One region of the Metabacillus sp. GQ13 genome, then DNA from elsewhere that is predicted to be linked to it. Evidence: predicted binding sites of a transcription regulator. Region 1 holds the regulator's gene; each other region holds the start of a gene.
The links. The regulator Rex, encoded in region 1, represses fermentation and respiration genes when NADH is low (regulators of the CRP and FNR family bind a similar motif). The targets are predictions, from matches to a motif close to TTGTGAAATATTTCACAA.
Positions count from the first base shown of each region.

Region 1 (8,168 bases):
TGTCTATTTCTTAATCTTTATCATACATATGATGGGAGGTAGATATGATACAATAGGGTTTGTTAAATTTAATTTCCATTTTCACAAGATAGAAGGTAACTGAAGGAGGCTAGTATGAAAAAGCATTATTGGTTTATTTTATTAACTTATTTGCTAATGCAACTATCAAGTCCGGTTGGGAACATCATCTTAACTTACTTTGATATTGGAAACACCCCAATTGATAGATTTGCTTATTGGACCATTTTTAGCTTTGCTCTTGCGTTTATCATTATTCTCCTTTTATTAAGAAAAGAACGTCGAGATGAAAGAGAAATGGGTGGTGAACCATCTTCCATTGGCGTTTCAGTAGGTTGGGCAATAGGTGGGTTCTTTTTAGCTATATTTGCACAAGGTTTAGCAGCAAATATTGAAATTTATTTATTTGATGTTGAAGCAGGTTCAGAAAATACGCAAATGATTGTCGAAATTATTGAGGCGTCACCATTCGTTATCCTTGTTACCTCAATTATTGGACCAATTCTAGAAGAGATTATTTTTCGGAAGATCATATTTGGTGCTATCTATAAAAAAACAAACTTTCTTATTGCGGGTTTGATAAGTTCCTTGCTATTTTCTATCGTACATGGCGAACCAGAGCACCTATTATTATATGCTGCAATGGGATTTACCTTTGCCTTTCTCTATGTGAAAACAAAGCGAATCATCGTTCCTATTTTTGCTCATGTCGCTATGAATACAATGGTTATTCTCGTTCAAAGCGTTTATAGAGACGATATTGAAAGAATGATGGAATTACTTGAAAAAACCCAGCAAGTGCAAGTTATTTTTGGAGGCTTATAAACATGAAGATGAACCCTATTTCCATGGGTATTTTTTACTTAGTAATGGGGGTCCTTTTTACATACTTAGCTATTAATAGTGCTAAAGAAGATGCATTTTCATTCCCAACGATTTTATTAATGCTGATTGCAACCTTTGATATAGGTGTAGGAATCAGAATGTTTATCTTCGCAAGTAAACTCAAAAAAAAGGATCAAAAAAAATGAGACTGTTCACCAGTCTCATTTTTTTGCATTTTCTTCCTCAAAACGTACCTTCTGTGACTTTCTATAGGCCACTCTTGATACCCAGATACTTATTTCATATAAAATAAACAATGGTAGCGAGACCATTAAATGTGAAGTGACTTCTGGTGGTGTAATAAATGCTGCAATGACTAGCAACACGAAGTAAGCATATTTTCTTACCTTACTTAAAAACATTGGCGTGACAATACCCAGCCTAGTTAGAAACATGATAACTACTGGTAATTGAAACAAAAGACCGAACGGAACAGTTAGTTGAAGTAGAAATGTAAAGTATTGATTAATTCCTATCACTTGGTTGATCTCGAGGTCGTTTGAGATTCTTTCCATAAAGTCTACGACAAACGGAAATAATAGAAAATAGGCAAAAGAGACGCCTAGTAGAAATAAGCCAATGGAAATTGGAATATAACTTAATGTCACCTTTCTTTCTTTTTCATATAGACCAGGACTAACAAAGGACCATAGTTGATACAAAATGATCGGTGACGTAATAATGAATGCAATTATGAATGCAAATTGCATGTATACCATTAAAGGATCAGTTAGATTAAACGCATTGAGCGTTAAATTCTTGGCTTCATCAGTATGCTGTAAGTAAACGATAATCGGCCTTGAAAGCAAAAAGCCTCCAATAACAGCTATGAAAAAGAAAACGACAATAAGAATAAGTCGTTTTCTTAGCTCTGTAATATGTTCAATGACCGACATTTCTTCAAATTTCATATCGGGTTCATCCTATCTTACTTGACTTCTTCCTTCTTCTCTACCTTTTTCACATCATCATCGTCATCATCTGCTAAACCTTTTGTTGCATGCTTAAATTCACGTAATGTATTACCTGCTGCTTTTCCTAGCTCAGGCAATTTTTTAGGTCCAAATATTAGTAATGCTACAAAAACGATTAATAAAAGGCTACCGATTCCCACGTTTGGCATCAAGATCCACCTCCTTTTTAAGATGATTTATCTTCGTTTGGATAATGTTTTAAAAAATAAACTAATGACTGAAGCTCAACAGCCAAATCAATATGATGAATTCTAATATCATCTGGAACATTTAATCTTGCTGGAGTAAAATTAAGGATTCCTTTAATACCCTTTACAATTAGTCTATCTGTAATAGACTGAGCAACAGTAGCAGGTACGGTAAGAATCGCAACCGTTACATCCTCAGGTAGATTTTCCTCGAGCGTATCTAGATTTAGAACTGGCACTCCACCAATTTCTGTCCCTATTTTCTCTTGATCGACATCATAAGCTAGGGAAATAACCGTATTATTATTCTTTGTGAAATTATAATGTAAAAAGGCTGTCCCCAGATTTCCCACCCCGATCAAGCAAACTCTAGTGGTTTCATCTTGATCTAATGTTTTCCTAAAGAAGGATAACAAATAATTCACATTATAACCATACCCCTTTTTTCCTAGGGCGCCAAAATATGAAAAATCTCTACGAATAGTGGCCGAATCTACCTTTACGGCATCACTTAGCTCAGCAGAAGAAACTCGTTGCTTGCCAGATGAATGTAAATTCTTTAAAAATCGATAGTACAACGGCAACCGCTTAGCAGTAGCCTGTGGTATTTTAGATTGTTCGATATTCACTTCTTATACCTCACATTCTTACAAAACTGGCAACGATGTATACTGACGCCACCTTTTAAAATGAAAGAAAAAATTAGTTTATCTGCTGCATTCATCACAAGGAAATATTTAGGGAACGCGTCTTGTAAGTAACAGATAACTTATTAACTACGATCATATGTCTTTTCTCAAAAAATTTCCACTTTTGCCACCAGTTTTCTCTACTAAATAGGTTGGACCTATGATCATTCCTTTATCCACTGCTTTACACATATCATAAACGGTGAGCGCTGAAATGCTAGCAGCAGTTAACGCTTCCATCTCAACACCTGTACTACCCTTCGTTTTGACAGTTGCTGCAATCTTTAGGATGTACGTACTATTGTTAAGATCCCACTCGAATGTAATATCTACACCCTTAATTGGAATTGGATGGCACATAGGGATAACATTCGATGTTTGCTTTGCAGCCATAATTCCAGCTACTTGCGCAACTGAAAGCACATCACCTTTTCCAATTTGATGATTCTTTATTTTATGATAAACTTCTTCGGTTAATTGAATACTAGTTCTAGCTGTTGCTGTTCTAACTGTAACTTCTTTAGCAGAAATGTCTACCATTTTTGCTCTGCCTTGTTCATTAAAGTGGGTAAATTCAGTCATATATACAAATCTCCCTTATACCTAGACTATACACTATTTTTTAAAATCTGTCTGTTTAGTTATTGTGACAATTATATGGCTATAGCTTATTACTATGAAGTCCCCAACTACACAAACTTAGACTTCAAAAGGGCAGGTTTTGAAATCATTGCTAGTAATATTCCCCTCCACATGTATCTTTGTTGCCGATAAGTCTCTATTAAGCTACACTTAGATCATTAGTAGGGGTGAATACAATGATCTTATTACAGATAAATCAGCTCAGTAAATATTTTGGTGCAGATCCTATCTTAGCGAATATTAAGCTAGAAGTACAAACAAGAGACAAGATTGCCATTGTCGGACGCAACGGAGCAGGTAAGTCTACTCTTTTAAAAATAATTGCTGGTTCAATATCCTTCGATTCTGGTGACATTATTAAACCAAAGGATGTCTCCATTGGTTATTTAGCCCAAGATACAGGACTTGAATCTAACTTAACAATATGGGAAGAAATGAACTTAGTTTTTAAAGAGCTTCAATTAATGGAACAAGAGATGAGACATCTTGAGCAAAGGATGTCCACAGTAGATCCTGTTTCAGAAGCTCAAAAATTTGAACAACTATTAAAAGAATACGATGGCTTACAAGTAAAATTCAAAGAAAACGGTGGCTATCAATACGAAGCAGAAATTCGATCTGTTCTCCATGGCTTAAATTTTAGCAAATTTGATCCTAATACAAAAATATCCTCATTAAGCGGTGGGCAAAAAACCCGATTAGCTTTAGGGAAGCTCTTATTAACTAGTCCTGATCTATTGATATTAGATGAACCAACGAACCATTTAGATATCGAAACATTAACCTGGCTTGAACAATACCTTCAAAACTATCCTGGTGCGATCTTAATTGTCTCACATGACCGCTATTTTTTAGATAAAATTGTATCACAGGTTTATGAAATTAGCCGTCATACTAGTACAAAATTCATCGGCAATTACAGTAGTTATCTAAAGCATAAAGCAGAAAACTATGTAAAAGAATTAAAAACCTATGAAAGACAACAGGATGAAGTAGCAAAATTAAAAGATTTCGTTCAGAAAAACTTAGCACGTGCATCAACAACAAAGCTTGCTCAAAGCAGAAGGAAAAAACTAGAAAAGATGGATTTAGTCGATAGACCACTAGGCTCTGAAAAGTCAGCAAACTTTCAATTTGATATTGCTAGACAAAGTGGTAATGATGTACTAAAGGCATCAGACATTTCTGTTTCATATGATTCTGCTAATCCTGTGATATCAAATATCTCATTTTCGATATCACGTGGCGAAAGTATTGCTCTCGTTGGTCCGAATGGTATCGGCAAATCGACTTTATTAAAATCAATTGTTCAGAAACTTGATTCTTTATCAGGATCCTTTAACCTAGGCTCCCATGTTCAAATTGGTTACTATGACCAGCAGCAAGCAGACCTTACATCTAATAAACGTGTTTTAGATGAACTCTGGGATGATTATCCACAAAAGACTGAAAGAGAAATTCGAACCGTTTTAGGAAATTTCTTATTTTCTGGTGACGATGTCTTAAAACCAGTATCCTCTTTAAGTGGTGGAGAAAAGGCGCGACTGGCATTATCTAAATTAATGCTCCAAAATGCTAACTTTCTGATCCTAGACGAACCAACCAACCATCTAGATTTAGATAGTAAGGAAATTTTAGAAAATGCACTAATTGATTATCCTGGAACAATCCTTTTCGTGTCTCACGATAGATATTTTATTAATAGAATTGCAACTAAGATTTTTGAACTTTCTAGTCAGAACCTTAAGGAATATCTCGGAGATTATGACTATTTTATCTTAAAAAAAGAGGAACAATTAGAGTTAGAACGCTTAGAAGTAAGTGTGGATAATATAAACACTTCTAAGACTGAAGCCATCAACCATGAAGGAAAAAAAACATACCAACAAGAAAAGGAAATAAAGAAATTAGAACGACAAAAACAAAGAAGGATAGAGGAAATTGAGACTGAAATAAGTCATTTGGAGGATCAACTCGAAAAGAATGAAGCCCAGCTCTGTGATCCTGTTATCTATCAAAACCATGAAGAAGTACAACGGATCAATACCGAAAACGAAACGATACAAACAAAGCTCGAAAGTTTAATGAACGAATGGGAACAGTTACACGAACAGTGATTTTATCACTGTTTTTTTCTTTTTATTAACCAATCGGTTGATAGCAGATCACTAGTTCCAACCAATGAAAACAATAACCTTCCATATTTCGACATCATTATATGGATCATTAAATCAGCCAATTCTTAATCTTTTATCCACAGTGAAAAACCTTTATTTTCAACATATCAACAGACTTATGCACATTATCCACATTTTTTGTTAAATTAACCATAGTTATACACAGGCTATTTTATCTTGCTATGACAGGATTCTCATCTTTTTTACACAGTTCAACAAAAGTCGTGTATATTATGTGGATAACTTTGTTTATAACTATTTCTTGAAAGTGTATGACTAAAATACATCCTATTCTCTGCAATTTTTTGAGACATTCAGCTAATATGTGAAAAAAGCTTTTTTGCGAAAAAAAACCTTCGAATAATCGAAGGCATAAATCAGTTATGCTGTATTTTAAAACAATTATTAATTATAACTCTAATCCAGGATTAGCATTTAATGCTAAATCACTTCTAATGCCTTTTCCATACAAAACACTACCGGCAGCTGCAATCATTGCCGCATTATCTGTACAAAGTGCCAAAGGAGGGATATGCAGCTGAAATCCTTCCCTAGAAGAAAATTCTTTTTCTAAAGCTGTTCGTAATCCTTTATTAGCAGCTACACCGCCTGCTAGTAATAGTTGTTTCACATTATATTTTTCCACAGCACGTACAGTTTTTGTAACTAGTACATCAATAACGCTAGCTTGAAAACTTGCAGCCACATCTTTCGGGTCTAGCTCAATCCCCTTTTGTTTAGCATTATGAAGGGTATTAATGACCGCAGATTTCAGACCACTAAAGCTAAAATCAAAGGAACCCTCACTAAGCCAAGCTCTTGGTAAATCAATTGTCGGTGCACCTGCTTGTGCTAACCGATCGATATGAGGACCACCTGGATATGGAAGACCTAATGTTCTAGCTACTTTGTCATATGCTTCTCCTGCTGCATCATCTAATGTTTCTCCAATTACCTCGAAGCTCGCGTGTTCTTTCATATAGACGAGTTCTGTATGACCACCTGATACAACTAGAGCTAATAATGGAAATTCAAACTCACTAATTAATCGATTAGCATATATATGTCCAGCAATATGATGAACACCTATAATGGGCAACCCTTGAGAAAAGGCTAATGCCTTTGCAGCATTAATTCCTGTCAAAAGTGCTCCAACAAGTCCTGGCCCTTCCGTCACAGCAATTGCGGATAGATCTTCAAAGGAGAGATTTGCTTGGGTCATTGCTTCCTCAAACACAATCGTTAGTTGCTCAACATGATGCCTCGAAGCAATCTCTGGCACAACACCCCCAAAGCGCTTATGGCTCTCAATTTGTGATGCCACAATATTCGAGACAATCTCTGTACCATTTTTAATGATGGCTGCTGCTGTTTCATCACAGCTTGTTTCAATACCTAATATATACTGATCTTTTTGACTCATAAATTCACCCACATTATTAAAGCATCTTCTTGATTATCTGTATAATATCTTTTTCTAATTCCACCTGGTGCAAACCCAACCTTTTTATATAATGATTGTGCGATATGATTAGTTACTCGAACTTCTAATGAAAGTCGTTTTGCACTCATCTCTTTACTTAACTGTATTGAAAATTTCAGGAGTGATTCTCCAATTTTCATCCCCCGAAAATCGGGGTGAACCGCAATATTTGTAATCTGTGCATCATCGATAATCACCCATAAACCGCAATAACCAACAAGTCTGTCCTCAAACTCCACGACTAGATACTTTGCAAATAAATTTTGTTCAAGCTCGTAGTATAAGGATTCCTTCGTCCACGGAGTAGTAAATGATAGTAATTCGATTTGATAAACCTCTTCTACATCCTTCTTTTCCATGCTTCTTATCATAAGTCTATTATCCAAATAGTCCACCATCTTACTTTTGCTGTTCCAGCCACTTAGCTTCTGCTTCAGCCAGTCGAATATAATTTGGTACAAGTGTATGTACATCTTCTGCTTCTCTAGTCAATCCTATTAATCCTAACTCACTTGGTCTAGGGTTATTCACGGCAACTTGTCCTATTTCTCCCATATCAGCTAAAATGTTTTTGATTGATTCTTGATGAATGGCCAGATCATTTCCAAGAAATAATATTCGTTCATTTCTCGTTTTAAGGATACTTAGCCAATCAACGAATAACAGGTTCTGATCCTCTTTTATCGTTACTAGACTATCTTGATTATACTGATATAACCCTGTATATACTTGACCTCTTCTAGCGTCAAACAATGGTGAGATAAGGCCATTAAAAAAGCGGCCATTTGCTGCTAATACCTCAAGACTTGATACAGCTACTATCGGAATTTGCAGAGACCAAGCCAACGTTTTTGCAATTGAAACACCAATTCGTACACCTGTATAAGAGCCAGGTCCAGTAGCTACAATTATTTTATCAAGCTGCTTTGGAGTTAAATCACAATCACTTAACAATTGCTCGATAGCAGGCATAGCTCGAACAGAATGGTTTTTTTTCAAATTTGTAATAAACTCACCAATAACTTTCTCTTCACTAACAAGTGCTATTCCTAGCACATTGTTAGACGTATCAATCGCTAATCCTATCATGATTGCTTAACTCCTTACATATA
Region 1 is NZ_JCAXET010000027.1:2,174-10,341, reverse strand. It holds gene AC6CHR_RS23395 (CPBP family intramembrane glutamic endopeptidase) at 115-843, shown strand; gene AC6CHR_RS23390 (YdiK family protein) at 846-1,049, shown strand; gene tatC (twin-arginine translocase subunit TatC) at 1,065-1,814, opposite strand; gene AC6CHR_RS23380 (twin-arginine translocase TatA/TatE family subunit) at 1,832-2,026, opposite strand; gene AC6CHR_RS23375 (redox-sensing transcriptional repressor Rex) at 2,044-2,694, opposite strand; gene moaC (cyclic pyranopterin monophosphate synthase MoaC) at 2,848-3,336, opposite strand; gene AC6CHR_RS23365 (ABC-F family ATP-binding cassette domain-containing protein) at 3,573-5,513, shown strand; gene tsaD (tRNA (adenosine(37)-N6)-threonylcarbamoyltransferase complex transferase subunit TsaD) at 5,983-6,996, opposite strand; gene rimI (ribosomal protein S18-alanine N-acetyltransferase) at 6,993-7,442, opposite strand; gene tsaB (tRNA (adenosine(37)-N6)-threonylcarbamoyltransferase complex dimerization subunit type 1 TsaB) at 7,456-8,145, opposite strand; gene tsaE (tRNA (adenosine(37)-N6)-threonylcarbamoyltransferase complex ATPase subunit type 1 TsaE) at 8,126-8,168, opposite strand, start outside.

Region 2 (8,168 bases), on a different contig from region 1:
CCATCTTAGACGAAATATCATTCAAACATACCTTTATATTATTTATTGGTTATTTTATTTTCATATTTATTCGTTTTTCATCATACACTTTAGCAACCTGTCCTATCTCGGAGTTGATATTTTTGAAAAAGAAATGGCTATTTATCATCATTCTTGCTTTTATTACATCTAGTATACTTTTTTATTGCCAGGGGAAATCCGTTCGAGAGAGCATCATTTTTTTCCCAATCGATGAGACGATAAGCTTCGATAAAGCTTCTACTTCATTACAATTCATGGGAAGTAAAGATGATGATGAACATATTTTCGAATGGGATGTTACGTCCATTACGGACAAAGAAATTTTTCTAAGACAAGATATTTCTCTGCTTTTTTCTGATGGGAAATTAATTGATAGCCTTTCAGAATGGGAGGATCGAAGCCAGAAACTTGCTCAATATAAGAAGGTGAATGGTGAGGATAGTAGCCATTATCAAGCAATAAGTCTACATTATGGAGAGATTCATTTAGGGAATGAACAAATTCGCAGTACTCAAAAAATGACAAGTGATCATTTATATGTGATTGACTCTGAGTTCACAACGTTGTTTTCCTTTGAAGTAGCCCAATCAGAAGAAGAAAAAGAGTGGCAAGAAATTCTAGATAAAGTAAAGAATCAACATTTAGAATTCAGTTGGAATCAACTTATTGATTTTTATCATATAGACGTTAGTAAGTATAAGACATATTCATTAATAGATCTGGCTACCTTTGATACAGAAGCCTTCAGCGGGTTAACTAAAACAAATACCAAAGAAGTAGTTGGGAGCCTTTGGGAGGATTTATATAAGAATTATTTTTTAGGACTAAAAACGAGGGAAGGCAAGGTGATTGAACCGATTGGTAGCACCATGCCCTTGATTTTAGTTGCAAAAGATTATTCACATCATATCATTCTTATCCATGCAGAAGATGGTACATCCTTTATGTTTAAACAAGGACTAACTCTTAGCGACTAATCATTTTGTTTTTTAAATTGTTATAATCCTCATTTGTTGGATCATATTCAAGTGCTTTATTAACCTCAGCCAAAGCTGTTGTTGTTTCTCCCCCATTTATATAAATCACGGCTAGGTTATAATGTGCTTGGTGGTATGTATCATCATTAGAAGTGATTTGATGCAGATGACTTTTTGCTTGGTCATACTTTTCTAATTCAAATTCAGCTATCGACAATAAAAACAGGATGTCATTTGAACTATCATCTTTAGAAAGAGCTTTTTTTAAATAAGCATAAGCTTCATCATATTTTTTAGCTTGAATAAGTTTATTACCTTGTACAGCCGTATATTGTGAGTACTGCTCTTCTGTTTCAGTTAACCCGTATTGATATAAGCCCCCCAACAGGATAATTGCTCCAACAACACCTATTAGGCTTAATAGTTTCTTTTGTTTCTTAGGGAACTGCACAATGAGTGCTGCAAGAAAACCACCGATTAAGCCACCAATATGACCGGCATTATCTATATTAGGAATGACAAAACCCATTGCTAAGTTTATTCCAATTATAATCAATAAATTGGAACCCATTGTTCTGAAAAATACCTTTCTATTCTGTATTCCAATATATAACAACGCACCGAAGCAACCGAATATGGCTCCAGAGGCTCCTGCCGATAAAAATGGACTAAACGCAAAGCTTACGATTGATCCAGATATTCCTGCTAGTAAATAGATAAATAAAAACCTCATTGAACCATAAGCTCTTTCAACAGCAGGCCCAATATAATAAAGTGCAAAACTATTCATTAATAAATGGAAGAAACCAATATGTAAAAAAATTGGAGTTATAAACCTCCACCATTCACCTTCATAAATATGAATATTTGATTTTGCTCCAAAATGCAGTAAATTTTGAGTATCCGTACTTCCACCATTTAGCTCGAGGAGAAAAAACATAATAATTTGTATTCCAAGAAATAGATAGGATAAGAACGGTTTACCATTTTGAAGGATACTCTTTTCTTCATCCTTCTCTTGTTTTTGAAATGTAATGACTTGATCCCGTATTAACTGGATATCTTCTATTTCAACGTTTAACTTTGGTTCTTCTTTCAAATAGTTCAATGGTACGTTTAAAGTATCCTCTAGTTTCTTCAGACCCGCTTCTAGCTCGTCCTTAACGATCAACGTTGATGTTATATCAATTTTCCCTTTAGTCCCGCTAAATCCATTTATAAAAGCCTCAGGATACTCATCCACTGGAGGGAGGCTTGATATATAAACATTCATTACGCGAATAGGGCCTCTAATGCCACTTTTTAAAAGCTGTGCAAAGTTTTCACCTGCTTGCTCAATATCTACAGCAAGCCTATTACCCCAATCGACATCAACCCTTCTTAACCGTACAATAGAAAATTGTTTATTACGGTATGGCTCTAGCAATACCTCACGACCATCTTTAGATAAAGCCAGTATCGTATATTTTTGTTCAACAACTAGATCTTTTATCAACGACCAATAAAGATAATCCTGCTCTATCACCATTTAATCCGCTCCGACATTATAGTTTTATATTATTATACAAGATATTAATAAAAATGATAAGATTACTACCTTTTTAAAGTAGTTATTTGCATTATAGTATGTCTTAAATAAACTCATATTCACAACATACCTCGACGATAATCAATGAAAAAGCATATGGAATATTTCAACAAGTAAAAATAAGCTGACTTTCAAATTATCAAAAGTCAGCTAATCATTATAATGGTAAAAATAAAATTAAAATTTTCAGAAGTTTTTATTAATGAAAAGCACGATTAACAAAACGTTCTCTTAGAAATGGCATTCTCATTGATAGTCGAATAAAATAACTGCGTAAATTAGGTTGACCTAATAGATAATTTACAATTTTATATCGAAATCGATATAAAGCAAGCGCACCTGCAACAAGTACAATGAGTCGTCTCATATACATCCCTCCTACTTATATATTTAGTAAGAAAGGCTATTTTTATCCTTTAAAAAATGGGGACATTGTTTCTTTTAATACTTTAGCAGAATGAGCGAACTGTTTTTTCTCTTGCTCACTTAAAGACAATTCAATAACTCTGCGAATTCCATTACGACTTACAATCGCAGGTACACCAATAAATACGTCCTCCTCACCATACTCTCCATCTAAATAACAAGATACAGTTAGTATAGAATTCTCGTTATGAAGAATTGCCTTTGTTAATCGAACAAGACCCATTGCAATCCCATAATAGGTTGCTCCCTTACGATTAATAATGTGATATGCTGCATCACGTACATTGATAAATATCTCATCTAGCTTTTCCTTTTCTTCGACCATTGTTTCTACTATTGAAATACCACCTATATCAGCATGACTCCAAACTGGAAGCTCTGTATCTCCATGCTCACCGATTATATACGCATGTACATTACGTGTATCTATATTAAAATGTTCACCAATTAAGTAACGGAACCTTGCTGTATCGAGAATCGTACCTGAACCAATGACACGACTCTGTGGTAGACCAGAATATTTCCAAACCGCATAGGTTAAAATATCAACAGGATTTGTTGCTACAATAAAAATCCCATCAAACCCACTTTCCATTACATCACTAACGATTGATTTAAAAATGTTTAAATTTTTAGCCACTAGATCTAAACGAGTCTCTCCAGGCTTTTGATTTGCACCAGCGCATAGAACAACTACATCTGCTTCCTTACAATCCTTATAGCTGCCATACCAAATTTTTGTAGGATTCGGAGCAAAGGCTAAACCATGATTTAAATCCATCGCGTCACCTTCTGATTTCTCCATGTTTAGATCAATTAAGACAAGCTCTTCTGTTACACCTTGATTTAACATTGCAAATGCATAACTAGATCCAACAAAACCTGTACCGGTAAGTGCAACACGATTTACATGATTAGACATTTTCTTCAAACCTTTCCACTTGTTGCGTTATTTGTGAAATGTTTCACAATTTAATTTTACACTATTATCAACCTTATGTATAAAACACTTTATGAACAGTTTATGTCAAGATCAAATAACCTAAATAAGTTGATAACGCTATCGATAAGAAGTTAACAGCATCATTATTAAGGAAGCTGTAATTAGTTGTTTTTACCCCACGTTTGCTACAATGATACGGTCTTTCTGTCACTTTTTCACAAACCGTACATGAATATTTATTTTGAATCGTCTGTCCAATGAACGTATCCAGGATATTCCCGATAAAACCGATACTAACAATTAATAGCATTGAGGAAAGCGTTAAATCAAACAATAGAACGGCAATAATACTTATAAAAGCTGCACCAACGATCGATGCTCCTGTTCCTAATAAAGAGACAGCACCAGATGTTCCACGTTCAACCCTTTTAAAAGTAAGAAGCAGTCTGGGTTTCTGTTTGCTTAAAGTACCAATCTCAGACGCCCATGTATCCGCATTGGCAGCCGCTATAGCCATACAAAAACATAGTAAATATACATGATTTGTATTTACACCAATAATTTGAAGAATACTCAAAATTGTTGGTACTCCACCATTTGCGAATACTTGGACCATGTCTCTACGTTCCCCTTTGACAAGTATATCCTGCATCCCTATTTTTCTTTCTAGACGGTATTTACTTAGATAACTTGAACTACAAAAAAAACATCCTAGTAATAATAGACCCTGATAAGAAAAGGCTTGATAAATCAATAATCCTACAATGACAGCTGCGATCGAACCGCTTGTCGTTAGAGATTTTACATACCAACCTCCATAGGCCCCTCCTATAATGATTAAGCTAACAACAATTAACGAGAAATCAAGCATAATCGTTGAAGACCTCACTTTCGGTAATAATTGTAGATACAGGGATATCATGATCTTCTATTTGTAAATGATCAACGATTTGAAATGAGAAGGCTAAGGATAATGTGTTACCTGTGTATTTAGCTAAATACCGATCATAATAACCCCCACCATAACCAATTCGGTAGCCTTCTCTATTAAAACAAATACCTGGTACAATCATAAGGTCAATATTATTTGAATCGATTATATTCGTTTCAGCCACTTTCGGTTCTAATAGGTTATTAAAAACATGTTCAAGTTGCTTAAAGGAAGAGATTTCTCTAAATACCATACTATTCGACGTAGGATCACATTTTGGCACAACAATACGTTTACTTTCACTCCAAGCCTTTTCAATAAGCATCTTTGTATCAACTTCTTTTCCAGTTGAAATGGTTATAGCTATCGTTTCTGCCTTTTTCCACATTGATAAAGAAATTAATTGAGTGTAAATAATACTTGATAATTGCAAATACTCGTCATCAGACATCTCATCTAATTTTCCCCTCATAATTTTACGTAATCGTCTCTTCTCCATAACTACCAACCCTCCTAATAATAGTATATATGGAAACTAAACATGGTAACATTAAAATTATGTTATTTTATTTATTGCTAAATCGGCAAATTAAATGTTGTGCTCCTGAAAAAAGAATGAATTCTAGTAAAAAAATACATAAAAAAAAACAGTAGGAATAAAACATCCCTACTGCTTACTTTGTTTCACGGTGTGTTGTCATTTTTTTATCTCTTGAACAATATTTCTTAAGCTCAAGACGATCTGGGTTATTACGTTTATTCTTTTTAGAAATATAGTTACGTTCGCCACAATCAGTGCAAGCTAATGTAATATTTACACGCATGTATCTTTCCCTCCAAACTTAAAAAAACTAATAAATCAAATCAGACTTTAATATAATACCATTGTTATTAAACATTTTCCACATGATTTTCATTTATTTTAGCTATTTCTAAAAACTAGTTGCGTATTTTATATAAAAAGAATGAAGATCTTGTTATGATTCACGTTTTAACACCTTTCTATAGATTTTAATCGTATCATTAATCAGTAAAGACATGTTATATGTAGAATTTGTGGCTTTAATACAAGCATTCTTACAATCATTCAGCTGATTACGTTTTGATAAACATTTATCCAACCCATCAGCAAGTGCATGACTTGATACTTCATTTAATAAAATCCCTCTATTTTCTACAAGAATTTCTGATAATCCCCCGATATTGAAGGCCATAACTGGCTTTTTAGCAACCATTCCTTCTAACGCAATGATTCCAAAGGGTTCATACAAACTAGGAATCACCAACATTTCACAGTATCTCAAGAGTGTATTTCTCTCTAATTCTTGAACAAACCCTGTAAAGATCACTCTATTGCCAATATGTAATTCTCGTGCTAATTGCTCTAGTACAGATCGATTTGGACCAACACCTGCAATAACCAGCTTTATATTTGGAAAAGTTGGCTGTATTTTAGCAAATGCTTTGATTAAAAGTTCAAACCCTTTCTCTCTAACTAATCTACCTATGGTTACTATAAAAGAAGACTGGATAAAAGGAAATGTTCTAAGAGCGTCGTTGTAATCTATTGTTTCGTGATAATTTTTTGCGATGATTCCATTGGGTATAACTTCAATCTTGTCTTCTGAGCAGCTAAAATCATCTAAGAGCACATTCCGCATGTATTGACTACAGACAATAATTCGATCTGAAAACTGTATAAGCTCCTTTTCATACTCTGTAATCGGTCCTGTAACAATATCATCTTTAGCTAGCTTTCTTCCCTTTTCAGTTGCATGAATCGTTGATAGTAACGGCCGCTTCATTAGTGACTGTACCTGGATTCCTGCAATAGCTGTAAGCCAATCATGTGCATGAATAATATCAAAGGATAGTGGTAACTCTTGCAAGACAAATTGAGAAAAACGGAAATTTACATTTCGAATATAATCTAAGAAATTTGCAGGTTTTTTTTGCATGGGGAGTAAACGATAAACATGAACACCATCTTCTTCTTTGTATGACTCATTATCATCTTTGGAAACTGTAATCACGATATACGATATACCACGCTTTGAGCCTTCTGAGATAAGGTCTGTAACATGTCTACCTAGTCCCCCTACAATTTTATCACCGTACTCAGTTGTAAAAACCAAAACAGTTAACTCAGGTTTCGCTTTTATAACCATTTGCTTAATCATAAATCGTATATCCTGAATAAGAATCAAGCCAAAGAAGAGGGTCATCAGTGTATCGTTGCCACCGATCCATCTCTACCTTACTGTTCATTTTGTTCTGAAAATAGCTTAATGGTTTCGATCTTTTAATAGTAATCGAATTATTTTGTGAGTTTATAGCAATTATTTCACTAAAATAGGTTCCCGTTTGCACTAAAGGTAAACGTAGAACACCATTCAAATCTTTAATAATATAGTCAGTAAATAGTAAAGGTTCCCGTTCTTTGTAAAGAACAACCCTTACTAATAAGTCAGAAAACGCTTCAGCTAAAATATACTCTAAGAGAAGCTTTGTAGTAGGTGCAATATTCCAGGATAGTAGAAGATAAGAAGGATAAGAAATTATTTTTAATTGATCCTCATAAATTGACAAACCACCACGAATGTTGTGATTGTTATTACTTATTCTCATGTCTGGTCCTCTTCTTTCTTCTTTATCGATATCTGTATTTTATCACGCTATCCCTTTTGGTGCCTATTGCGAATACTAAGATTAACAAAGAAAATACGTCAAAAACCTACATTTTCTGAAGAAATGACTTCTTTAAAACGTCTTTTTATGGTATAAAGGTTAAAGGGAAATAATCAATAGAAGGTGAATAAAAATGATTATAATGATTATTATCTTGTTTATTATCAGTATCGTGCTGATCGGCATATCTTATTTACAACGAGACAATGTAAAAGAACTAGAACAGGAGCTAGATCATTTACAATTGTCAGCGATGCAAGAAATTTACAAGCTTAAGAAGAAAATGAGAGTTGTTGAAGAAGAACTCTTACAGAATGATACCCCTCTTAAGGGTCAACCTAAACCCTCAAATGAGGAAACTCAAACAAATACTTCGCGAATTTTCGCCAAGTATCGCCAAGGCATGTCACTTGAAGCTATTGCTTTATCAGAAGGAATGTCAGTTGATCAAATCCGTGGAATTGTTGAAAAGAATGAGAGGGTTTTAACATGAGTAAAACCGGTTTTCAAGCGTTTGCCGCAGGAATGATTGTAGCAACTTCTGTACTTGGTGGAACCTATCTCTTATCTGATAAGCAATCTGCAACTGCAGAC
Region 2 is NZ_JCAXET010000005.1:287,477-295,644, forward strand. It holds gene AC6CHR_RS08450 (hypothetical protein) at 123-998, shown strand; gene AC6CHR_RS08455 (rhomboid family intramembrane serine protease) at 988-2,526, opposite strand; gene yqgO (protein YqgO) at 2,786-2,953, opposite strand; gene AC6CHR_RS08465 (L-lactate dehydrogenase) at 2,996-3,934, opposite strand; gene AC6CHR_RS08470 (DUF92 domain-containing protein) at 4,035-4,844, opposite strand; gene AC6CHR_RS08475 (5-formyltetrahydrofolate cyclo-ligase) at 4,819-5,385, opposite strand; gene rpmG (50S ribosomal protein L33) at 5,561-5,710, opposite strand; gene AC6CHR_RS08485 (glycosyltransferase family 4 protein) at 5,864-7,066, opposite strand; gene AC6CHR_RS08490 (hypothetical protein) at 7,059-7,514, opposite strand; gene AC6CHR_RS08495 (hypothetical protein) at 7,708-8,067, shown strand; gene AC6CHR_RS08500 (endolytic transglycosylase MltG) at 8,064-8,168, shown strand, end outside.
Region 2: AC6CHR_RS08465 (L-lactate dehydrogenase) is a predicted target of Rex. The motif match lies at 3,966-3,983, and genes of this name have one in related genera.

Region 3 (8,168 bases), on a different contig from region 1:
AATCAATCAATTATTCCGAGCAGGCGCTGAGGTTATTCATGGACCATTCAGTGATATCCATACTTCAGGACATGGTAGTATGGAAGAGCAAAAACTTATGCTTCGTTTAATGATGCCTAAATATTTCATGCCGATTCATGGTGAGTACCGCATGCAAAGAACACATGCAAAACATGCAGTAGATTGTGGTGTGGAAGAACAAAACTGTTTTATTATGGATAATGGTGAAGTATTAGCTATTGGAGATACTGAAGTTGGAGTTGTTGGGAAAATCCCATCAGGTTCTGTTTATATTGATGGAAGTGGTATTGGTGATATCGGCAATATTGTTCTACGTGACCGTCGAATCCTTTCAGAAGAAGGACTGGTTATTGTCGTCGTTAGTATTAATATGAAGGACTTTAAAATTGCTTCAGGACCAGATATTATTTCTCGCGGATTTGTCTATATGCGTGAGTCTGGTGATTTAATTAATGATGCTCAGTCACTTATCACAAAGCATTTAAATAAAATTATGGAACGTCGGACAAGCCAGTGGTCAGAGATTAAAAATGAGATTACTGATACACTTGCACCTTTCCTATATGAAAAAACAAAACGTCGTCCAATGATTTTACCTATCATAATGGAAGTTTAAAAACGTCCATCCAATGACTGGTTCATGCAAATAAAGAAAGAAGAGTGGAGTTGACTAATAAGTCTTCTTCACTCTTCTTTTTAATCTCATTATGATAAAAACGATTAATCTCCAAACAACCGCTTTTCAAATCGGTTTATATCTGTGTCCGCACCGATTACGATCAGGATATCATTTTTCTGAATTTTCTCAATCGCTAATGGTGATACAATGATGTCTTTGTTTCTCTTTATGGCTACAATATTTATCCCATATTTTGCTCGAATATCTAAGTCGATGATTGTCTTCCCATTAATACGGTCATTAGCTACGATCTCCACAATACTATGTTCATCGGAAAGTTCTAAATAATCCAATACATTGTTTGAAATGATTTTGTGAGCTATACGTCTTCCCATATCTCTCTCTGGGTGTACAATGCGATTAGCACCAATTTTAGATAGAACTTTTTCATGATAATCATTCGTAGCCTTTACAGTAATATCCTTTACACCTAATTCTTTAAGAATTAAAGTTGTTAAAATACTAGCTTGGATATTATCACCAATAGCTACAATCACATGATCAAAATTGCGAATTCCGAGACTCTTTAAAACACTTTCGTCAGTTGTATCTCCCATAACAGCGTGGGATGCAACGTTGGCATATTCATTCACCTTATCTTCATCGACATCTATCGCCATTACTTCCAGTCCCTCTTCGCTTAGAGCCCGACATATGCTACCTCCAAAACGACCAAGACCAATTACTGCATATTCTTTTTTCATTTTGTATACCTCCGTGAACTAAAAAAACACACACAATCTTTACAAGAGTTTATTATATAAAAATCGTACCATAATTTAACGATCAAAACGACTCATCACTAAAAATATTTTTATACAAGTTTTACTGGCAAATCTATCTTTTCCCCTTAACATAGTCGGCATCAAACAAAAATAAACGCATTAATAGGATAAGCGATGGTATTAGCAATAAAAGTCCAGCTATAAAGGCTATAACGAGTGCTATTCCCATTGTTTCATTTGTAGAAGCAGAATAGATCGTTACATAGGGGTCTAAGATATATGGTAAATGTGATGCACCGTATCCAAAAAATGCAAAGAAAAATTGTAGCATGATTAGTAGAAATGCGAAACCATAATATTTCCTTTTGAGAATAAGCCAAGTTGCCAGTAAGAAAAATAATAATGATAATGCGAACATCCACCATATTTCTAGAGCCTTGTCAAAATGACCTGGATTATGCTCTTGTAAGGAAAGAAACACTAGAAAACTAGCTAATATAGTAGGTGGTGCCCAAAATAGCGCAAATCTACGTACAAGTTTTAATGCTGGCTGATCATCTGCTCTTGAAGCATAGTAAGTCAAAAATGCTGCACTGATAAATAATACTGATACAATCGCTAATAACACTACACTCCACGAGTAAAAGCTAGTAAAAAGTTTATCTGCTAAGAAAACGACAGTACCATTACGCTCCTCTAGAAATCCTCCTTCAGATATTGTTAATACAGTTGATAATGATGCTGGAATTAATAATCCTGTAGCACCATATAAAAATGTATAGATCGAACTATCCTTAGACCCATAGTTACCGAAAGCATAAAATGAACCTCTAATTGACAGTAATATTAAAGCAATACTTCCTGGAATAAGCAAAGCCGTTCCATAATAATAAGCCGTTTGAGGGAAAAAACCGACAATTCCAACGAAAAAGAACACAAAAAAGACATTGGTTACTTCCCACACTGGTGATAGATACCGACTGATTAAATTGTTTACAATATGGTCACGATTTGTAAACTTTGCATAAAAGGCAAAAAAGCCAGCACCAAAATCAATGGATGCAACAATTAAATATCCGTATAAAAAAATCCATAAAACTGTGATCCCTAATATTGGAATGTCCATTATTAGTACCTCCTATGATTTAAATCTGTACTCCAATTCAGCTTCTGCTGGATTATTTTTAAATATTTTTCTTAGTGCAGTAATCGTTAATGTGCCTAAAACACCATATAGGAAAAAGAATAAAATGAGCATAATTCCAACATGATTAGAAGTTGTCGCTCCTTCAGCTACCTTCATATAGCCTCGTAAAATCCACGGCTGTCTTCCAAATTCAGCAAAGAACCAACCCGCTTCAATCGCAATAATTGATAACGGTCCAGCCGCTGCAATTGGCCATAATAACCATTTCTTAAACGGGTCTCCTGTTTTCCACATCATTAGTAAGACAAAGAGAACAGAAATAAAGATAGAAAACATCCCTACCGATACCATAGTGTCAAACATGTAATGAATAAATAGAGGTGGTCGTTCATCTTTAGCTATTTCATTTAATCCTGTAACTTCTGCATTAAAGTCACCATATGAAAGAAAACTAAGCATTTTTGGTATCCTTATAGCGTTTTTTACCTCGCCTTGTTCATTTAATGTTCCAAACAGAATGAGGTCTGCTCCTTCTTCTGTTTCAAAATGCCATTCACCAGCAGCCAATTTTTCAGGTTGATATTCTGCTAAAAACTTTGCAGAAAGATCACCTGCTAACGCCGTCGCGAAAGAAAAAATCAATGCAGATACCATCGTTAGTTTAAGAGCCTTTTTGTGATAATCACCTTTTCTGCCTTTTAACATCATAAAAGCAGTAATTGCTGCTAAAACAAAAGCCGATGCCATATAAGAGGACATCACTAGATGAAATACTTTAGAAGGAGCAGCTGGATTAAAGATAGCTGCAATTGGGTCGATACCTGTAATTGTGCGACCCTCAATCGTAAACCCTTGTGGTGTGTTCATAAAAGCATTAACAACAGTAATAAACACAGCACTAAGTGTTGAACCTATAACTATAGGAATTGTTAACAACCAATGATAGATAGGTTTTTTAAACCTGTCCCATGTATATAAATAGATGCCTAGAAAAATAGCTTCAAAGAAGAATGCGAATGTTTCTAAAAATAAAGGCAAACTTATAAGCTGTCCTGCTACCTCCATAAAACTCGGCCATAAAAGTGAGAGTTGGAGACCAATACAAGTACCTGTTACAACACCTACAGCTACAGTGACAACAAACCCTCTTGCCCACCGTCTCGCTAACAATAAATAGTGTTGATCATTTTTTTTAACACCTATAAATTCCGCTATTGAAATCATAATAGGCACACCTACACCAATTGTGGCAAAAATAATATGAAACGCCAATGTTAAAGTCGTGAGCATCCTACTAAGGATGACGCTATCTAATTCTGCCATTCCAGACAACTCCTTTGTTCCGTCTTATTTATGTATACTATAACTATAACTATCACTCTACTACTATTTTAAAACCTTTGATATAGATTGTGAATAGTTGAACATGAACATTTTGTGACATATTTCACATACTTTCTTAAATGGAGGAGACCCGAATTCATTTTAACCAGATTTTTAACTTCTATTTCGGCGATAGAATTATGAATGGATAGGTATTAACTCTTCTAGAACTTCTTGTGCTTGAGGCGGCCGCTTGGATGATCCTTTAGAATTGGATACGTCTAAACAAATTAGTTCTTGGGCAAACCGCTAATTTTCATTTGGTGTATGGTAAAATAATATCACAGAATTTCATTGGAGGAATGATATGAAAAAGAGCATTTTTAATGTACTCTTCCCTTATATATTAGGTGTTAGTGGTGGCATCATTTTTTATTTTTTTCATGTCCCACTTGCATGGATTCTAGGTCCCATGTCGATTCTTATTGTTTGGAGATCCATATTTGTTGCTAGCCAACATTCATTATTACAACCAAAGTTTTTAAAAAATGGATCGTTTATCATTTTAGGAATTTCTTTTGGGTTATCATTTACCAAACAAACTTTCTTATCTGTGGGCCCACATGTCTTTCCTTTTTTATTGACGACAATTATTCTTATTTTAATCAGTATTTTCAATGCGATTCTTATTAGTAAACTTGTTAAAATTGATAAAACAACCAGTATCTTTTCATCAATACCTGGCGGATTAACAGAAATGGTTGCAGCTAGTGAGTCGCTACATGCCAATTCATCACTTGTAACTATTTTCCAAACAGTTAGACTTTTAACTGTAGTCTTTTTTGTACCTTTTTCAATCCCCCATATGTTTGATGCTCAATCTGTAAGCATACCAACTCAAATGATAACCGATCAATCCACTTTTTTTTCGTTTGGATGGTTTTTGATTGCTGGTCTCGTTGGTTGGCTATTGAATAAATGGCTCCCTGCCGCCTATGTTATTGGACCTTTGCTTACGACTGCTTGTTTAAACATTATCGGTGTTCCCCTTCCATCATTCCATTCACTGTTTATTATCTTTTCCCAAGTAACGATTGGAATTGGATTTGGTTTAATGATTACATTTAACGATTTAAAAAAAGGGGGGAAATATTGCGGCCTATATCTTGTTTCAAACTTTATTTTAATAGGAGCAAGTTTTGGCCTCGGATATTTGTTTTCATTTCTAACGGATATAGACTTATCAACTGCCATGCTCTCATTAGCACCCGGAGGATTAGTCGAAATGGTATTAACAGCATCAACTATTGGAGCAGATCCTGCCATTGTAAGTTCACTTCAATTTATCCGTTTACTATTTATCATCAGTTTCGTTCCTAGTATATTAAAATTTTGGTTAAGCAGGGAATCCAAAAAAAACTCACTAAAGACCTCAGCTTAACCATACCTTTCTTAGATCAACTTAACAAACCTTTTAATGAGAATAAAAAACATTCATATTCATTAAGCTTTCTGTCTGCTTGAATGAATATGAATGAAGAAATTATTTTTCAACGGTATCTAATTCTAATTTACTTATTGTGGCTTTTATTTGAAAATATGTGATTTCTACAGGTAATGCATCTTTTAACGGCCTTAACATTTCAGTACCCAATTCATATACTTTTTCAATAATTAACGTCTCTTGCTCGTCGGTAATAATCCGTGACCAATCGATTGTTTTCCCCTCTTCTATTGCCCGAATGATATGATTTTGAACTGTGATTTCTGAAAGTCCACGATCCTTACTAATTTCTTTAATCGTGCTACCGTCTATATACAATTGATAACTACTAAGATGGCTTGAGGATTTGTCGCTTATTTGTTTCTGCTTTTTATTATCACTATTTTCTTGTATTATTAACGTAGGTTTTTCAACCTTCATATACTCACAAATAGTAGCTATAAAAACGTATCCGTACCGTTCAAGTTTAGTCTTTGCGACCCCTTTAACTTCTAAAAATTCAGTTTCTGATGTCGGACATTTACTACTCATATCTCTTAGACTACTATCTGAAAAGATGATATAAGGTGGTACTCCAAGCTTGGAGGCTAAATCTCTTCTCACCTGCTTTAGTGTCTCGAATAGTTCATCATCAGATTCTATTGCTTGAATCTGCATTTGTTCTTTCTTGAAAACCTGTTGTTTATCTACTATTACCTGTCTCGCCTTGTTACTGAGCTCTAACACAGGATATTGTGCATTTGTTAAGGACAAATATCCTTCAGCAATAAGAAAGTCTATAAAATCAACAATTTGTTTCTCTGTTCTATCTTTCATTAATGCATAGGTAGTAAGTTTAGTGAATCCGAACTGATTAATTCGCTTATTTTTTGATCCCTTTAATACTTGTGCAGTTAGAGTCTTCCCGAATCTTTCATCCATTCGTTTTACGCATGAAAAGACCATTAAAGCATCCTTCGTTACATCAATTTTAGTGCGCGTATCTCGGCAATTCATACATTTACCGCAATCCTCGGTTGGAGTAGGATCACCAAAGTACTCAACAATGTATGTTTGAATACATTTTTCAGTATGACAGAGATCCACCATTTGTTGGAGCTTATGGTATTCATGAATTTTTTTTTCATCATTCAATGATGTTTGCTCTATTAAAAACTTTTGAAGTTGTATATCTTGTCCTGCAAATAAAACTGAACACTCACTCTTTTCGCCATCACGACCTGCACGCCCTGCTTCTTGATAATACGCTTCAATATTCTTAGGTAAATTGTTATGAATCACATAACGGACATTAGACTTATTAATCCCCATCCCAAAAGCATTTGTTGCGACCATTACATCGAGTTGGTCAAATAAAAATTGATCCTGTTGTGTTGCTCGATCATGTTCAGCTAGTCCAGCGTGATACTTCCCAACTTTAATTCCGCTCTTTTTTAGAAATTGATAGAGCTCATCAACCTCTTTCCTTGTTGCAGCATAGATAATCCCTGCTTGGTCACGGTTTGCTTTAATATATTTTGTAATATAATCTCGTTTATTTTCACCTTTAATAACATTAAAAATTAAATTATCACGTGCAAATCCGGTTACGTACGTATTCTCGGAGGTAATTTCTAATAACTGACATATATCTGACATTACCTCTTTCGTTGCTGTAGCGGTTAAAGCAATAATAATTGGCTTTTTAACGAACTCTGCAATCATTCCCTTTATACTACGGTAGCTTGGACGAAAGTCATGACCCCATTGGGAAATACAGTGTGCTTCATCTATCGCAACCATCGAAATATTGATCGATAATAGGAAGGAACGAAAAGAGCTAGATTCGAGTCGTTCTGGTGCAATATAAATAATTTTATAGATTCCATTTTTTATATCAGAAATTCGTTCATTCAACTCACTAACCGTTAAGCTGCTATTTATATAGGTTGATTGAATCCCGACACTTGTTAAAGCATCAACTTGATCCTTCATTAAAGAAATTAACGGAGAGATCACGACTGTAATGCCATCCATAAGAAGTGCTGGGACTTGATAGCAGATTGATTTCCCACCACCTGTTGGCATTATGGCTAACGTATCATTGCCTTTTAATACATTTTCTATAATATCTTCTTGACCCTTACGAAATGAAGAGTATCCGAAGAAATCATTTAGTTGTTTTTCAGCTTGTACTAACATATAATCACCTTAGCTCCTTGATCGTTCTAGTAAGAATAGTGAATGCCCCTTTAAGCGTAAAGTACTTTTAGACTCCACAAATAAGTGTAATTTACTAATTCCAGCAACTAGTTACTTGCTGGTTAGATATCAATTATAAATCCATACTAGTATAACATGTTTAGCTGATTGAATTTTCTAGTTCTAGCATATTGTATTTTTAAAAATAAGTCCCTTTTGAATTTTCACTATATGAATTGTTATTTTGTCATTGGAATTGCTTAAGTAATGAGTAGAAAAAACACATGTAGTCAGGCTGAATTTGTAAAGAATGCAGTTTACGAAAATAGTAGATACTCAAAAAAGTACTAACCCCTTTCCCTCTATTAATAGAGGGAAAGGGGTTAGTACTAATGTCTTTATTGATGAATCCATACTGCTCCTGCAGAATTATTTTTTGCTTCACCAATCACTTCAAATTTTAGTTCATTTGTTGGTAAAAGACGTCCAGCGTCTCTCAAATCAGAATCAATATATGGCACTGAATCATCAAATGTGCGGTTTCCCGAATACTTTAAGAATTCAAATGCACCACGTGTTGGTGACTCC
Region 3 is NZ_JCAXET010000006.1:114,142-122,309, forward strand. It holds gene rnjA (ribonuclease J1) at 1-637, shown strand, start outside; gene AC6CHR_RS09195 (potassium channel family protein) at 742-1,404, opposite strand; gene AC6CHR_RS09200 (cytochrome d ubiquinol oxidase subunit II) at 1,538-2,551, opposite strand; gene AC6CHR_RS09205 (cytochrome ubiquinol oxidase subunit I) at 2,564-3,895, opposite strand; gene AC6CHR_RS09210 (AbrB family transcriptional regulator) at 4,263-5,336, shown strand; gene recQ (DNA helicase RecQ) at 5,439-7,580, opposite strand; gene AC6CHR_RS09220 (immune inhibitor A domain-containing protein) at 7,979-8,168, opposite strand, start outside.
Region 3: AC6CHR_RS09205 (cytochrome ubiquinol oxidase subunit I) is a predicted target of Rex. The motif match lies at 4,008-4,025, and genes of this name have one in related genera.

Region 4 (8,168 bases), on a different contig from region 1:
TACTAATGTCGATTTACCAGAACCACTAGGACCTACAATTGCTGTTTTAGATCCAGCAGGTAAGGTTAGATTTATATTGTGCAGTGCTACCTTTTTTTGATCTGAAAATGTAAAGGAAACATTTTCCACCCTCAAAGAAATAGCATGTTGCTGATCAATTTTTACTTTAGAAGGCATATGAAATTTTGCTTGATTGTCGTTCACAACAGAATAAAGTCGTGTAGCAGCTTGCCTATTGTCTTCTAAATACCCTGGCAGAATCGCCATAGCTGTCGTATTTTCAAATACTGTCAGAGAAATCATTACTAACATTGCTAAAAATAAACCATCCATTTTACCTTGGCTTATTAAAATTGCTCCAAGTAGTAATACACACCAAGAAATGATTAGTGAAACCATTGTATTAATTGAATGATTAAAGATAGCTTGTGTTCCTTCTCTTTCCTGTTCCTTCACATATGCATTTGCAGATTCTGTAAGTTGTTGTTCCTTCGTTTCAAGTTGTTGATAGATTTTTAAATCACGATAACCAAACAGTAGCTCGGTTATGTCTGTAGATAATGCACCACGACCTGCTCTGATCGTTTGGTCTATTTTCTTTTGCTTAACTGCAAAGTATAAAGGCACAATAAAGCCGGTTGCAATCAACCCTATAAACATAACAACAGCTATATAAATTGAGTAAAAGGATGTAAATAGGATCGTCATTAAAAAGACAATGACAAGAACTATTGGTGGATAATACACACGTAAAAAGAAGTGTTGTAAACTCTCGACATCCCCGACAATACGTGCAAGAAGATCACCACTTCGATATTTTTGAAAGATTTGTGGTGCCAACGGCTCTAATTTCGTAAAAAACGAAACTCGAAGATTACTTAAAATGGTGAAAGTGGCCTTATGTGAATAGTATCTTTCAGCATATCGGCTCAATGCCCTTGCAAAGCCAAATAATTTCAAAAGGGCAATCATGACAGTTAGTGCATATAAAGGAGGAACTAGTGCTGATTTTGAAATTAAATACCCGCTCGCTGCAAATAGACCAACTGCTGAGATGCCTGCTAAAAAACCAAATATAATTGAATAAAAAACATCTTTCTTTTCAAGCATAATTAGCTTGATCACAACTTTTAAATCAGCCATCTTTTCATCCTCCTCTCTGTGCCTTGACCATATTGCGATATACTGAGGCTGACTCTATTAACTCTTCATGTGTTCCAGCTGCTACAAGCTTTCCATCATCTAAAAATAGGATTTTGTCAGCATTTTTTATTGTATGTAGACGATGTGCAACTGTAATGATTGTAGAATTCTTAGCTAATTCTTGAATGGAAGACTGTAAAATTTTCTCTGTTTGAAGGTCTAATCCTGTTGTCGGCTCATCAAATAAAATAATCGATGGCTTCTTTAAAAAAGCCCTAGCTAGTGCTATTCTTTGCTTCTCTCCACCAGAAAGACCTCTTCCTGCTTCACCTACACGTGTTTCATAACCATGGTCCATCTCCTTGATTACCTCAGCAATTCCTGCCCTTTCTGCAGCCAATTCGATTTCCCTTTGACTAGTATTTCGCCCTCCACCAATCGATATATTATCAGCAAGTGAGCCAGAAAAAAGATAAGGGTTTTGTGAAATATAACTTAACTGTTGCAACCACCCCTTTTCACTATAGCTTGATCGTGTCTGACCATTTATTAAGATCTCCCCTTCAAATTGACCCACCAAACCTGCAATCACATGTAATAAGGTTGTTTTACCAGACCCACTTCTTCCGACAATCGCTATTTGACTATATGGTGAAATTTCTGTGTTAATATTCCGTAAGGAAAATCCGCCTTCTCCATATTGGAAATCTAAGTTAATTAGTTCAATTGCCGGTGGATGTGTGTTACTCTGCAAGCTCTTTTCACCCCACTGAGCAGTCGCCTCTTTCTCATTTAAAGCATCTGATACTTTTTTAGCAGCCCCCATACTCCCCCTACCGACATGAAAGGCACTTCCTAATTCTTTTAATGACAAATAAAATTCTGGTGCAAGTACTAGAATTAAGAAACCTGTGAAAAAGCTCATTCCTTTAAAAACGACCATTCTTAGTCCGATTTCTAGGGCAATTAATCCAATACTTAACATGGAAATGAATTCCAACATCAAAGAGGATAAAAAGGCGATTTTCAACACTTCCATCGTGACATCTCTAAACCCTATACTACTCTTTTGTATTAATCCTTTTTGTTGGGCGGACTGACCGAATAGTTTTAACGTTGTTAAGCCCTGTAAAATATCTAGAAAACTTGCTGAAAATGCTGAAAGTTTATCCATTTGTTCTTCTGATTTTTTTTTCGTTTTAATCCCAACAACAGCCATAAAAATTGGAATAAAGGGAGCAGTAATCACCATAATTAGTCCCGAATAAACATGTTCTGTAAATACAACAACCAAAATCATAACCGGTATAATCGAAGTTTGGATGACCTGCGGAATATATTTACTGAAATAGCTATCAATCTCATCAACAGCATCCATCATCACACTTACTTTTTGCCCTGACTGTCCTTCCATAGAATCTAAAACAGCATTTCTGGAAAATTTTGATAATAGCCGATTCCTTAAATCACTTTTTACCCTTGAAGCCATCTTTATTCCAGCCTTACCGCTTACAAATGAAAGAATAGCCCTCAAAATTAATACTAAGAGCAACCCAACTAAAAATGGGATGATTTCACTAACTGATTGTCCTTGTAGAAAAACTCGGTCCACACTTGTTACAAAAAGATAGGCCTGAGCAATGACAGTGACTCCCATTAGAATAGATGTAATAATTAACAGAAGCCTTATTACCCGATGGTTCTTTGACATGTTTTTTAATTCATCCATATTTGAATCAAGACTCCTAACTTTGTATATTATGAATTAGTCACAATCTAAATTAGTGAAGTATTTCACATAGTTATATAGTTATTGTATAGGAATCTTAACTAAACTACTATTATTGAGATTGAACATTGTATGACAATTCACTACTACCATCAAAAATTCATCTAGCATCCAAGGGATATTTCTAATACAAATCTCGAAAAATTCTATTGGCTATTAAACAATCAAAACACATGCCAAAAAGTGCAAGAGCATTGACTAGCACCTACAAGAAGGATTTTACTTTTTGCTAGAAAAATAGGCTTTATTTTTTCCATATCTATCAAAACTTTTGCAAGGCCGGACTGGTGTAGTTGATATCTTAGCATTTATCTAGAGTACAAGAATAGTCTCCTATACATAAAAAAGAAGCTGATACGATATTGGTCTGCCTATATCCCCATACTAATCGATCTATATGTGCTAATCAAATCTTCAGATGTTCAGTTATTGAATTTTAATATTCATCTTTTATATATATTATCAACGTATTTTATAAAACAACTGAAAAAAAACTAGAAGGATAAAACTTCCAGTTTTTACAATTGAATCTATCAGGTTTGCAATTCGTTTCTTGTTCCTCATGAATTTAGATCATACTTTACAATGATCATTCTTGTTAGTTATTAATATATTTTTCATATACAGAACCAAAGTCTTTTTCATGGTATTGTTCACGAGCTGAAAGCAACCAGTTGAAACCATTTTCTGTTAACGTTTTGTATGTTTCAGCAAGATTGTTATCATCCGTTCTAGAATTTTGCAGAACAGCAACTGCCTTATCCAAGCTTTGAGCTGCAATACTGTGAATGATCTCGTTTTCATAACTGATTTCTGATATACGTAGTAGTGCCTTATATAGGTCCTTTAATTGTTCAATTTGATCCTTACGAACATCAACATCAATCGTTACATTGCCAATCTGAAATTTAATTTCTACATCCATATCAATTTTACCTGCTGTTTCAAGCACAACTCCGGATACTTTATGTTGAGAATATGGGTAACGTTTTAATGTTCTTTTAGAAGATGTAGCACTCATTCCATCTACATGGATAATTGCAAGATTTGTAAAGCAATATTCATCAGCTTTTGTTTTGATTAGAAAATAGATTTTTTCATTATCTTCATGCATAACATAATCATCAGCATCCGTTTTATCATAATCAGTTGGCCCAATAATCATACCGATATCTGATAATCCTAATGCATCTGCAGCAATCTTTTTGAACATTCTCTCATCCCATCCTCTTTATTGAAATTTAGTTTCTCAACAATTTCTATTTTACATATTTATCTACTTTGTTTCAAAGGTCTTTTTTGCATTGATTATTGGTTACCCGAACTGAGCTGGATTAAATGTGTTTCTCTATAACTGCTTCTATCTCTTTGCGAATAGTTGGAAGATCAGTAGCATCAAGTGTTAGACGAACAACTGTTTCATCTATATCTAATGCTTCTGAAAATAAACCAAATAAACCCTTTCCACGACGATCAACTTCGAATATCATTTCTATTTTATTTTCTTCTATTGGAAAGAATACCACTTCAACTTCATCAATCTTTTGGTAAAACAATCCCCCAGTTGGGATAAATTGATACTCCTGGATAAACGGAAGTCTTTTCCGTACTTTATAAGAGGCTGCCTCATTCTTAACTCGGTGTAGCTTAAAGCCTAGTTGTGTAAATACTTCAATTGATTTCTCTACTAAATCATTCGGTAAGATTTTAATCATATCTTTGTCCGTTGGATCCTTTGAACCTTTAATATCTGCACTTGTTTGAATCCATACTTTCGATGAACCTGTACTTATAGGTGTATCTAATGGGACTTGAACAGTAAATGGAACTGTTTTTATTTCCTCTGGCATAATAACAAACGGTTCATTTATCTTTAATGTTGATATGACGACTGATTTATTCGTAATCAAACCATCTTCTTCTTTTTCATAGTTTGTATTGATTGTAAGGTAGATTTCATCTATATTTTGTTTAATGTTTCCGCCTTTTACTTCAACGATTCCATTTATCGTTTCTCCTACTTTAAAAGCGGAATGTGATAATAGCGTATCAACACTAGCTGATCCAATACCAATACTACCTAAGATTTTATTAAAAAATGACATTGTTCTCATTCCTCTCTAATACAATCTCTCACATCATCTATTAAGAGATTTACATCATCATACGCTTGATCTAATTGTAGCATTTTACGTAGTATTTTCTTTGTTATTGGTGAAATTGAAAGCTCTTCTTCCCATCCTTGCTTTTTTTTTGATGTTGGTTCGTAGGAAGAATAAAGTAAAAATAATAAAAAGTGACCTAAAGCGTAAAAGTCACTTTTATAAGCAATTTCACGATAGAATTTTTTTTCAGGATTATTCCCTATGTCATCTGAATTAGTTTTATCTGTTACTTTTCTACAAAGTCCAAAGTCAATTATATAATACTCTTTTTTATCTTTTAAAATATTAGGTATTCTTAAATCTCTATGCACAAATCCCTGCTCATGGATGATTTTTACTAATTGTAAAAGATGATTCAATTGCGCAAGCGCTTCAAGTTCACTAAATGAACGTTTATCATGAAAGATTAATTCTTCATACGTTCTCCCTCGCTTGTATTCCATTATAATAAATTGTTTATTTCCATCCTCAAATTGGTCAAAAAGAGTTGGAAATGCTCGGTAATTAAATGCTTTTAGTGCCTCTGCCTCACGCATAAAAGCATTCTTACCTGTCTCATCTAACATCTTATATTTTCTTAGTTGCTTCAAAACAAAAGCGTTTTGGTTTTTATCCTTCACTAGATAAGTAAGACCATAACTTCCCTTACCTAACATTCTTTCAATAAGGTATTTTCCTCCAATAACATCATTCGTCCTTAATGGTCTTTCACTATATTCAACTAGTTTTTTAAAAATTTTATTCATTAACTACTATAGGAACTAAAGAAACCACTTGATCTGTGTTTTTTCTTATAATGTTGGTGCCCATATTTAGATGGGTGGTTGTATCCAGAATTTCGTCTTTTAAAATCACTTGAACTGTAATGACGTCGTGAATGCTGCTTTTTATTTGACATTAATGATTTTAGAAGTTTTCTGAACATATGTAATCCCTCTTTTCGGTTTAATAATTATATATACGACCCAGAAGAACAAAAGTTTCACTTTAATCATACTATTAGTATAACTCCAATTAAGAAATTGATGGTTAGACAAAACCTTATAAGCAAATGATCAAAAGGATGGATATGTATGTTAGGACTCCTCAAACAATCTCTTCAAAATAAAAAGGGATATTCATCAATAAAAGAAAGTGAACAGGTTAACCTGTATAACCAGTTAAATGCTTTATTAAAGGAGCATACTCCAGTTATTACTTCACAAGATGAGCACATGTTAATAAATAAAATCAAGAAAGAAACAATTCGACACAACCTTAATAATATTACTCGGACAAAAGCATATCTTGATTTTTTTATTAATCATCGTGAAATTCATTGGGCATTCTTAGCTCATATGGTCTCTCGAAATGGGGGATACAATATGACGGATTTAAAAGGAGCATTGATTGGTGATCTAATTGATAATGAAAAGGGGAAAATCTTATTTCATTTCTTAGAAAGAGCTAATGCACTAATTTTTCAAGATGCATATCCTCAGCTTTTATTATATGAGGAAAGCAGAAAAGTAAATAAATCTTTCTTTCACTTATTACCAGCATTTCAGATTTCAAGATTTATGATACCGATATGGGAACATTTCCTTGTTCATTTTAATTCAAAAATGTTAACTTTAGCGCTTATTACAAACGAACAACATTATGTTGAAAAGCAATTGATGTCCAAGAAAACAACAAAGGAATCTATCTTCCATACGTTAACCTATATTTTACAGGAGGGAATGGGTTTAACATATGTGGCTTTCCCATTTAAACGTTATCCATTTTTACGTTCTTATTCATTAACGGGAATTAAGATTCATGAATTTTCATCTGTAAATGAGCGGATAATTATTGGTAAAAAACTTTATTCAATTCTATTTTCAAAGCCACATTTCGGATCAATCTACCATTTCGCTCTTACGGTCAGTCATTCTGGCTCAAGAAGTGATTATTGGCCTCATATTTTCACTCATAACAAACGGGAAAACGAAAAAGTTTTTAGCCCACCGTTACTTCATGTATGGAATCAAGAAACACATCATTTTACTTCAAGACAAGATTGGTTTACACAAATAAATCAAATAAATGGGTTTGAAATCGAACTAACAGGATCACACACTGACCTAACGAAAGGTATAAAACGTGACATGACCCTGTTGTTAACTCTTGGGAAAATAAAAAATGAGATAACTAGTATCTCATAAGGATAACGAAGCTCATACTATAAATGAGGCAAATTTTTATGAACATAGCTAAGATACTAGTAACCGGCATGATCTTTAGATGCTTCGAAAGACCAAATAGGGTTATCTTTATCTGTGAGCTTACTTATTTCATATTCTTTATATAATTATCACTTCTAATAGTCCATTTAAATTCCGCCTGACAGTCTTACTATTCACTATCATAATAGGCAACCTCAAATCATTAGCTTTATTCCTCATTATCGAAATCCAAATCCTCGTCAATAATACATTTGTTCAGAAGGTAATCAAATGTAATATCAGCTAGTTCCTCAAGCTCTTTTTCAGCTGGTACATACCCTCTTTTTGTGAGCTCATTGTAAAAGAACTCAGCAATTTCCTCTGTGTCAATAATTACTTCAATTTCCTTCACAATATCGCCCCCCTCTTATTGTTTATGTCCTTATAAAAGGACATATGTCATCGATAGTAAAAAAATTTAGTGAATACAAATTTATTATTAATTGTTGTTACTCGTACATATTTTGACTTTTATAGTATGACCTTAATTAAAATAGCTTGTGATATTCATTAAAAATCGATTGGAAAGATTGTTGTTATTGCAATCAAAACAAAAGACTTCCACGTAAATGGTGGAATAAAAATGAGGGGCAATCATATAGATAGATTTAAGTGGACAAGCATATTGACTAAAGGAGTGATAAACATGATCATTGAGGTTACTGGTAAGAAGAATTCGATAAATATAGGTAAAACCATAAATAAACGCTTACTTCAGTTTTTAGATGGTACGGGCTATGACGGTTTATTGCAGTTTTTACTTCGTGGCCTATATTCAGCGATAGTCTTATTCTGCATACCCTATTTCTTCTTCATGTTGGTTAC
Region 4 is NZ_JCAXET010000017.1:67,464-75,631, reverse strand. It holds gene cydC (thiol reductant ABC exporter subunit CydC) at 1-1,143, opposite strand, end outside; gene cydD (thiol reductant ABC exporter subunit CydD) at 1,148-2,872, opposite strand; gene AC6CHR_RS19585 (PH domain-containing protein) at 3,531-4,145, opposite strand; gene AC6CHR_RS19580 (sporulation protein) at 4,267-5,046, opposite strand; gene AC6CHR_RS19575 (serine/threonine protein kinase) at 5,043-5,843, opposite strand; gene AC6CHR_RS19570 (hypothetical protein) at 5,843-6,022, opposite strand; gene AC6CHR_RS19565 (DUF2515 family protein) at 6,171-7,283, shown strand; gene AC6CHR_RS19560 (YozD family protein) at 7,513-7,695, opposite strand; gene AC6CHR_RS19555 (hypothetical protein) at 7,990-8,168, shown strand, end outside.
Region 4: cydD (thiol reductant ABC exporter subunit CydD) is a predicted target of Rex. The motif match lies at 2,926-2,943, and genes of this name have one in related genera.